DNA from 2 places in the Peribacillus sp. NPDC097675 genome. Region 2 is predicted to be linked to the other one. Evidence: riboswitches for the same ligand, from Rfam matches in the RefSeq annotation. Region 2 holds a riboswitch; the other holds the start of a gene.
The links. A riboswitch is a leader RNA that binds a small molecule or an ion and turns the genes downstream of it on or off. The one in region 2 is predicted to bind FMN.
Positions count from the first base shown of each region.

Region 1: linked by a shared signal. The riboswitch ahead of ribE (riboflavin synthase) and the one ahead of ACQKL5_RS02715 (ECF transporter S component) in region 2 are both predicted to bind FMN.

Region 1 is NZ_JBNNSK010000005.1:113,587-117,974, forward strand. It holds gene ACQKL5_RS09420 (DHH family phosphoesterase) at 1-603, opposite strand, end outside; gene ACQKL5_RS09425 (hypothetical protein) at 852-1,157, shown strand; gene ribH (6,7-dimethyl-8-ribityllumazine synthase) at 1,201-1,671, opposite strand; partial or broken gene ribB (3,4-dihydroxy-2-butanone-4-phosphate synthase) at 1,733-2,341, opposite strand; gene ribE (riboflavin synthase) at 2,360-2,998, opposite strand; FMN riboswitch at 3,151-3,281, opposite strand; gene ACQKL5_RS09445 (GNAT family N-acetyltransferase) at 3,612-4,202, shown strand.
Region 2 is NZ_JBNNSK010000001.1:540,193-544,580, forward strand. It holds partial or broken gene ACQKL5_RS02705 (IS1595 family transposase) at 1-508, opposite strand, end outside; gene serA (phosphoglycerate dehydrogenase) at 637-2,211, opposite strand; FMN riboswitch at 2,551-2,685, shown strand; gene ACQKL5_RS02715 (ECF transporter S component) at 2,855-3,436, shown strand; gene ACQKL5_RS02720 (ferredoxin) at 3,544-3,792, opposite strand; gene ACQKL5_RS02725 (helix-turn-helix domain-containing protein) at 4,079-4,388, shown strand, end outside.

The DNA.
Region 1 (4,388 bases), on a different contig from region 2:
ATCCACTCGACTTTCTTCCACACCCAGTAGAGTCTGTTCGACTTCATCAAACGTGAAGGTGTCAGCAGTTGATAGCTTATGTGCGATTTTCGTTTCAAATTCTTCAATCGGGATCATGAAGAATAGGTCATTCAACCGTTTTGCCGTTAAATTATTATTAGCCTGCCACTCCCAGGTATCATATTGACGGACCAACTCGACGAATTCAGCAAAGATTTGTGATGGTTCCAACCACTTTTGATCTATGGCATATTGATAGAATAAAGACGTTGCAGCCGTTTGTTTCCCGTCTTCCTGTTCCACCGTAACCGATGCCCAGTCATGTTCATTCAGATGCAAAGCCGATTTATGATGGTCGATTAAAAGCGCGTGACCTCCATCTTCAACGAATTGTGTAATCAACTTTTCATTATCTTCATTTACCGAAAGATCGGTAACGATCAATGTATCTTCGATTTTTGCCTGTTCAAGATATGCTTCTACATTCTGATTAAGGCGGCCGATGGAATTGTAACTGACAACCACGTCTTCCCCGAATGCAAGCTTCGCTACAATTCCGCAGCCGACACCGTCTAAATCATTATGTGTAAAAAGATAGTACACATAAACCCCTCCTAAAAACTGATATATTTACTTTTCCCTAAGAAATGATTTTCAATTGCAATCTTTACAATTGTAGCATAATCACATCCGACTATTTTAACATGGTTCCAGCCAAAACCCCTTAGAACGCAAAAAAAATCCGTGTATCTTTATTATTTTTCTTATTTCTTACTATTAACAACCCAATTTAGGTAACGAGAAAAATTATTAACTCAAGACACTCGGCCAACCTTGTCTACACATACTTCATGATTGCTGGAGGACTCATATTTTCTTTCAACAGTATTATCCCTACCATTTTAGTGGCCATTTTGATTAAGCAGGAGAGATGGCCGCTCGTTGTTTCCTATATTTTTGGCATTACAATCAGTCTTTTATTTACGGCAATCCTCATTCAATCAAACAGCCCTTTATCCCTGAGCCTGTTATTCATAAGGCTTTTGTTGAAGGTAGATCGATTGTTACATGACCTGGAGTGTGTTTCTTCCATCTCTTTGGAGACATGTTCGACATCGGCCGATCACATGAAAAAGCTGACAGTCTCAGAAAAATAAAACAAGCCCCAGATAGAATTCCTATCTGGGGCCTGTTGGTCTTTTACTGTTCAATCAATTTTCCCAAGTTCGCCATTTCTATGGCACTAACGGCAGCTTCGTACCCTTTGTTACCTGATTTTGTACCGGCGCGTTCAATGGCCTGTTCGATGTTTTCAGTCGTCAATAAGCCGAAAATGACCGGAACACCTGTATCCAAGGCAACGGAAGCCATTCCTTTCGCTGCTTCATTGCAGACATAATCATAATGCGTAGTGGAACCTCTTATGACCGTCCCTAGCCCAATCACTGCATCGTATTTACCTGTGTTCACCAGTTTTTTGGCAATGAGCGGCAATTCGAAAGCTCCTGGCACCCAAGCGATGTCGATGTCATCTTCGTCCACACCGTGACGTTTAAGGCCATCCAGTGCCCCACCTAATAGCTTGCTTGTAATGAACTCATTGAATCTACCGACCACGATTCCCACTTTCAGTCCTGATCCGATTAATTGTGCTTCGATAATTTTCCCCATGTCTATTTCCTCCTCAGTTTATAAATGGATGTTACGCGTTTTGAATGTATATTTGTTCTTGCAATGATTCCTTTTGTTTACGGTACTGTACCAAGTCGGCGATCGTAATGAATGAAAGGCCGAATTTTTCAGCAATCTTTTTAAGGTCGGGTACACGTGCCATGCTTCCGTCTTCATTCATGATTTCGCAAATGACGCCTGCAGGAGCAGCCCCACATAACTTGGCCAAGTCCACTGATGCTTCCGTATGTCCGGTCCGGTTCAGTACACCCCCTGCTTTCGCTATTAGCGGGAAAGTATGACCAGGACGTTGAAAGTCCTCGGCCACCGAATCTTCCTTCAAAAGCTCCAGAATGGTCAGCGAACGTTCGAACGCACTGATTCCTGTAGATGCGCTTTTGTGATCCACACTGACGGTGAATGCCGTCCCATGATGGTCGGTGTTATCTCTGACCATGGGGTGCAAGTTCAATTTTTCCGCCAATTGTTCGGTAATGGTCGTACAAATCAAACCACGGCCATGTGTGGCCATAAAATTGATGGCTTCTGGTGTCGCTTTTTCTGCAAGCACCACGAAATCACCTTCATTTTCGCGGTCTTCATCATCGGAAATAATGACTACTTTCCCAGCCTTCAGATCTTCAATCGCTTCTTCAATTGTATGGAACATCCTTCACACCGCCCCTTATTAGAATCCATGTTCAGACAAAAACGCTAAGTCCAGACCTGGTTTTGATTCAGTTCTTTTCATTTGATGTATAATGTATTTCCCTAACATGTCGTTTTCAATGTTCACGATATCGCCTGGCGCCTTTCTACCCAATATGGTGTCCTGATGGGTCAAGGGAATGAGTGATACAGTCAACTGATTTCCCTCAATGCCGAATATCGTCAAGCTTGTTCCATCAATGGCGACAGATCCCTTTGGAATGCAGTATGTACTGAGCCCTTCTTCCAATGAAATCACGTAATACACTGCATTTTCTTTTTGTACTTTTTTCAAAATCGTGCCCGTTCCATCGATATGACCTGAAACGAAATGTCCTCCGAAACGTCCCTGAGCACTCATCGCCCGTTCAAGATTCACCTCTGAACCAGGCTTTAATGTCCGTATCGATGACGCTTTCACCGTTTCCGGCATCACATCAACCGTAAACAAGCTTTTTGTGAAGGATGTCACCGTCAAACAGACTCCATTCACGGATATGCTGTCTCCATTGTGAACATCTTCAAGGACTTTCTTGGATTGAACGGACAGTTGCATACTGCTTATTCCTTTGTTTATGGAATGAACAGTGCCGATTTCCTCGATGATTCCAGTAAACATAGTTTTCCCCCTTTTATAAACATATAAAAAACCCCTTAGGATGACCTAAGGAGTTAACAGGAGAATTGAGTGAAAAAATTGTATACCTAATAAACCCATTATTTCAACATTTTGAAAAAATAGGCGTACGTATAGCATACACTTGGATTTCACACGTCCTTCTCCCATCCAGACTGTACTGTCGGCTTTGGAATCTCACCAAATCCTGCCTTTATCAGGCTCGCGGGCTTAGAATTACTTCATCACCGCCGGTTGGGATTTTCACCCGACCCCGAAGGACTAACTAATAGTATGAATCTTCATTTATTTTAACACCCTAATGCAAGGATGTAAAACAACTATCCTAAAATGAACCTATAGTTGCAAGCAAATAGTACAGGATAATAGCGAGTTTACTATACAAAATTACCATTAGATGTTTAGTAAGATTGAATTCAAATATCGTCAGGGACTATCAAAACTTTTACAAATCATTTCTTTTATCCTTTTATAACACACCTCTAAAAAGAAGGGTTAATCAGCCCTTACCTTGCCTTAAACGAAAAGAATGGTATTCTGAGCAGAAATTTTTTGTGTTATAATTTAGAAAATTGAGAATAAAAGAGGGATTGACATGGCAAACACAAACCTTTTAATGGTTCAGCACGGTCATATGGAAAGTGAGCGTATCGTATTACGTCCGGTTTCGCTTGATGATGCTGAAGATATGTATGAATATACATCTGATGAAGAGACTACCCGTTATCTTTATGACCCGCATAAAGATTTGAACCGAACTAAGAATTTCATAGCAAACTATTTCTTGGAAGAGCCCCTCGGCAAATATGCAATCGTATTAAAAGAAAGCAACAAGATGATTGGGGCTATCGAATTCAGAATACATGAATCGAACAAATGTGGAGAACTGGGCTATACATTAAACCGGAATTTCTGGGGTAAAGGCTATATGACAGAAGCAGGAAGATTAATACTGGAATTAGCTTTCAATGTACTGGATTTGGAACGAGTATTTGCTGAATGCGATGTGATAAATGCCGCCTCCGGGAAAGTCTTGGATCGCTTAGGTATGAAGTGTGAAGGAATTCACCGTAAAAGCCACATGACGAAGGGTACATTATTTGACAGCGCCTATTATTCCATACTAAAAGAAGAATACTTGACCCGAGACAATAAGGATGAAGCGGTTGTTAGCGCCGAATCCTAATTTCACTGATTCATTAACTACCTCTAAAGGGCCTTGCTACCACTAGTAGCAAGGCCCTTTTTCTAGATACATATGTACTTTTTTTACAGATTTTCCATACCCTACTTTTCTCCAGTGATAAGTTTCTTCCTTCCGATGTGCTAAAAAAGGTTATCTCTGCAATATATGAGGAATAAGATAATATGT
Region 2 (4,388 bases):
ACAGGAAATAGGTCTCGTCCATTTCAACGATACCTTCAAAGTTTGATATTTCAATTTGTTTTAATGAGGATAGTAGTATGTGTCTCCAATAAAATAGTGTGACGTGAGTTATGTTCCCAACTAAATCAGCAGACTTACGAAGGGAGTAACCTTCTATCATACATTCAACAAATTTAATCCACTGATTAAGATGACGAGTTCGATAAAGCACCGTATTTGTAAGGTCAGTAAATGTTTTTTTACAAGCCTTACAACGATATCGTTGTTTTTTAACTTCTTCGCCATCAACGATTGTTGTGTAATTACCGAAACGTACAATATGTTCCGATTCACAGTCTGGACATTGATAACCATTCTTATTTTTACGTTCAGATATTTCGTGAAGAACCGTTCCGGTCGAACTTGATGCAGTCAATGCATTGATTAAATATTCACATAATCGATGTTTCTCTGCTGGATTTAGTTTTTGAATAGTAGCTTTAAGGATTTCAGTCGCTCTCACAATCATCACCAACTCTAATATAGTTAACTTAATTAGAGAACGTTTGTTCCTGAAATTCAATTTTCAATAACTAACTTTAACAGAGCCAATAAAAAAAGAGGGTGCACCCAATTGAAGGGGTGCACCCTAAAACCTTATAATGAAATACGGGCCATGAAAGTAATTTCTTGAGTTTCCTCTAAGAATTGTTTCATATTATCCTCTAATGGTTTATCAAAGCTTAAAACCATGATGGCTTCTCCGCCGGCTTCTTTTCGACCTACCTGCATAGTCGCAATATTTACTGAATGATCACCAAGGATCTTACCAACGTTACCGATCACTCCTGGTTTATCGGTATGTTGGATATAAAGTAAATTAGCTTCAGGATGGAAATCGATTTTGAAACCGTTCAAATTGACAATCCGGGAACCGTAATTTTCGATGTGAGTTCCACTAATCGTTAGTTCGCGAGTGTCACCTTTGACTTTTAAACTAATCAGGTTTGAATATCCTAGGGAATCGGTAGAAACCTTTTCTCCAATGGTAATGCCTCTTTCTTTGGCAACCAATAGCGCGTTCACCTCATTGACTGAAGCATCGACTCTCGATTTAAAGAAACCTGATATTAGACTTTTAGTTAAGATGGCTGTATCAAAGTCCAAAGAGTCTCCCGCGTAAGTAACGGAAATCTCTTGTATGCCTTCTTTCATGCATTGAGAGGCAATGGAGCCCATTTGTTGGACGAGTTGATAAAAAGGCTGCACCTTTTCAAAGACTTCTTTAGATATGGCTGGAAGGTTAATGGAACTAGATACTGGATTACCTTCAAAGTAGGTTAATACTTCTTGTGCAACTTGGACGGCCACATTTAACTGGGCTTCTTTCGTCGAAGCTCCCAAATGGGGAGTAGCAATGACGTTATCAAGTTCAAGTAGTTTGTTGCCAAGTGGTGGTTCCTCAACGAATACGTCCATCGCAGCTCCAGCTACATGTCCTTCGACAATCATCTCATATAAATCATCTTCATCAAGAATTCCACCGCGAGCACAGTTTAATACGTACACGCCTTTTTTACAGGTAAGAAGTTTATCTTTATTGATTAACCCTCTAGTTTCGTTCGTCAGAGGTGTATGTACAGTGATTATATCTGCTTTTGGAAGTAACTCATCTAAAGGCAAGGGGGTTACAGACATCTTTTTTGCGCGATCAGCAGTTAGGAATGGATCGAAAACGATGACTTCCATGCCAAAAACCTTTGCGCGTTTGGCAAGTTCCCCACCAATACGTCCAAAGCCTATAATACCTAGGGTTTTACCACGAAGTTCAGTTCCCGTATAAGAGGAGCGTTTCCATTCTCCATTTTTTAGGGAAGCATAAGCTTGAGGAATATGACGCATCAAGGAGGCCATCATGGCAAAAGTATGTTCAGCTGTGGAAATAGTATTGCCATCAGGTGCGTTCACCACGACAATGCCTCGTTTAGTGGCAGCTGGGATGTCGATGTTATCGACGCCAACACCTGCACGTGCAATGATTTTTAATTTGGGCATGCGGTTCATTAAATCTTCAGTAACTTTTGTTGCACTTCTTACTAGTATCGCATCAATTTGATCAAGTTCGTTTGCTGCTTCTTCTACGGTCTTTTGAATAAGAAGAATATTGGATGCCTCTGTAAGCGGTCCGAGTCCTTCTGGTTTAATGGCATCTGCTACTAAAATCTGATACACGTGTAAACACCTTCCTAGAAAAAATTCTCTTAAATTTCAGTTAATTTTACAATTGAAGTAGCAAAATTGTCAATTTAACATTATGCTTTGTAAGCGCTTTAAAAAACATAGCCTTGTAATTTATCCGGTAGAATCCGCAATGGCAGGGGCTTTTACACGTTAATTGTCTAAAAGAAAAATTATTTTTGGATGTGCAGAACAATATTGGGAAAATGCCTTTTAGTCTAAAAAGATTGTTAATGTAATTCACTAGGGTAGATTAAACTTAATGTGAGGTAAAAATACTATTCAAAAAAAGAATAATCATATATAATGAAAAATGTAAAAGAAATTTTATAGGTCTATCTTCGGGGCGGGGCGTAATTCCCCACCGGCGGTAATGAAGAAAAATTCTTCTAAGCCCGCGAGCCTTTAGGGGCAGGATTTGGTGAGATTCCAAAGCCGACAGTATAGTCTGGATGGGAGAAGATGGAGGTTCCTGATTGCGTTCAAACAGTTAAATGCTGAACGTTTGTTTGATGAAACCTTTAATTTATCCCTTTAATTCTGTCGGAATTAAAGGGTTTTTTATTGAACATCAACATGATGAAGGATCCCTTACCTCTTTTTCACGGTAGATCAAGAAAAAGAAGGAGAGAGAGCTATGAAATCGAACAATATTAAAAAAATGGTCACCCTTGCAATGTTTGGAAGTCTTTCGTACTTACTTATGCTTTTGAATTTCCCTTTTCCAGGATTTCCACCTTTTCTGAACATCGATTTTAGTGACATACCAGCGCTTATGGCCGCATTGATTTATGGACCGCTGGCAGGGATTTTGGTTGAATTCCTGAAGAATCTGCTGGATATGGTCATGACAGGAACCGAAACGGGGGTACCAGTTGGACATATCTCCAACTTTATAGCGGGAGTATTATTCATCTTGCCAACTTACTATGTATACAAAAATATCAGCTCTAAAAAAGGTATGACGTTTGCTTTGCTAGCCGGGACAGTTTCCATGGCGATAGTTATGAGTGTCCTAAATTATTATGTCTTTTTACCGGCATATACGTTCTTTATGGGATGGGATGCAATGACGGCACCAGAATCCAGGAAATTAGTAACAGCGGCAATACTTCCGTTTAACATAATCAAAGGATTACTTATTACTTCTGTTTTCATGCTATTATTTGTTAAGCTTCAAGCATGGATTAATAAACAAGTTTTATATAAAAGTGCATAATAAAAAGAGGTGGAAAAAATTAGAAATCTGTTTTTTTCACCTCTTTTATGTATAGGTCTAAACTTCAAAGAAAAAAGCCATTCTCAAAATGAGAATGGCTTTTTAACCTATTCGAATTTAAGGGCGTCGCCTTCAAATGATTCATCCGCGACTTTAATAGAATCTGTTGGACAGCCTTCAAATGCATCCATCATGTCATCTATAAGAACATCTGGGATTTCAACGATTCCTTCGTTATCGTCTAACGTAACAAATGCAATTCCTTCATCATCATAATCGTAGATATCTGGTGCTGCCGCTCCACAAGCTCCACAAGCGATACAGGTTTCTTTATCAACAATAGTAAATTTAGCCATGATTAAAACCCCTCCTAAGTTGATATACAACTCATAACCTTTTTTATTATAGATTATTATCTCTTTCTTATTGTAAGACCGAATGCCGAACTTATCAATAGAAAATGTAACGATAATACCGCATTACATGGAATGTCAACAAAAATTATTGGAAGAATTTCATTATAATGAGTACTTATATGATATTTATACACAAATATCGATACGATTTTGACATAAAAAACGGCGGTATTTGAAGATTTTTGTTACAATATAATTGGATAAATGGAACAAGGATGTGAGCTTCATGAACAATTATCTTCAAGCAATCATTTTATATGCGATAGAAAAATTTCAAGGTGAGCGTTCCATCTTCGCTATTTATCATATGCTGCAGGGTAAAAAATCGTCCCAGACAATTCAGGATGCACATTTATTTGGATTAACGAATGTTTTTGGGACTGTCCCTCGTTTTACCCGTGATCAATTGAATCAAAACATAAGATTATTCATTGAAATGAAATTAATCGACTCAACGGGAAAAGACGATGTTTATATGATTAGTGAACAAGGAAGGGGGGCATTGACCGCCTTTTTCATAAAATGCCCACTTCCTT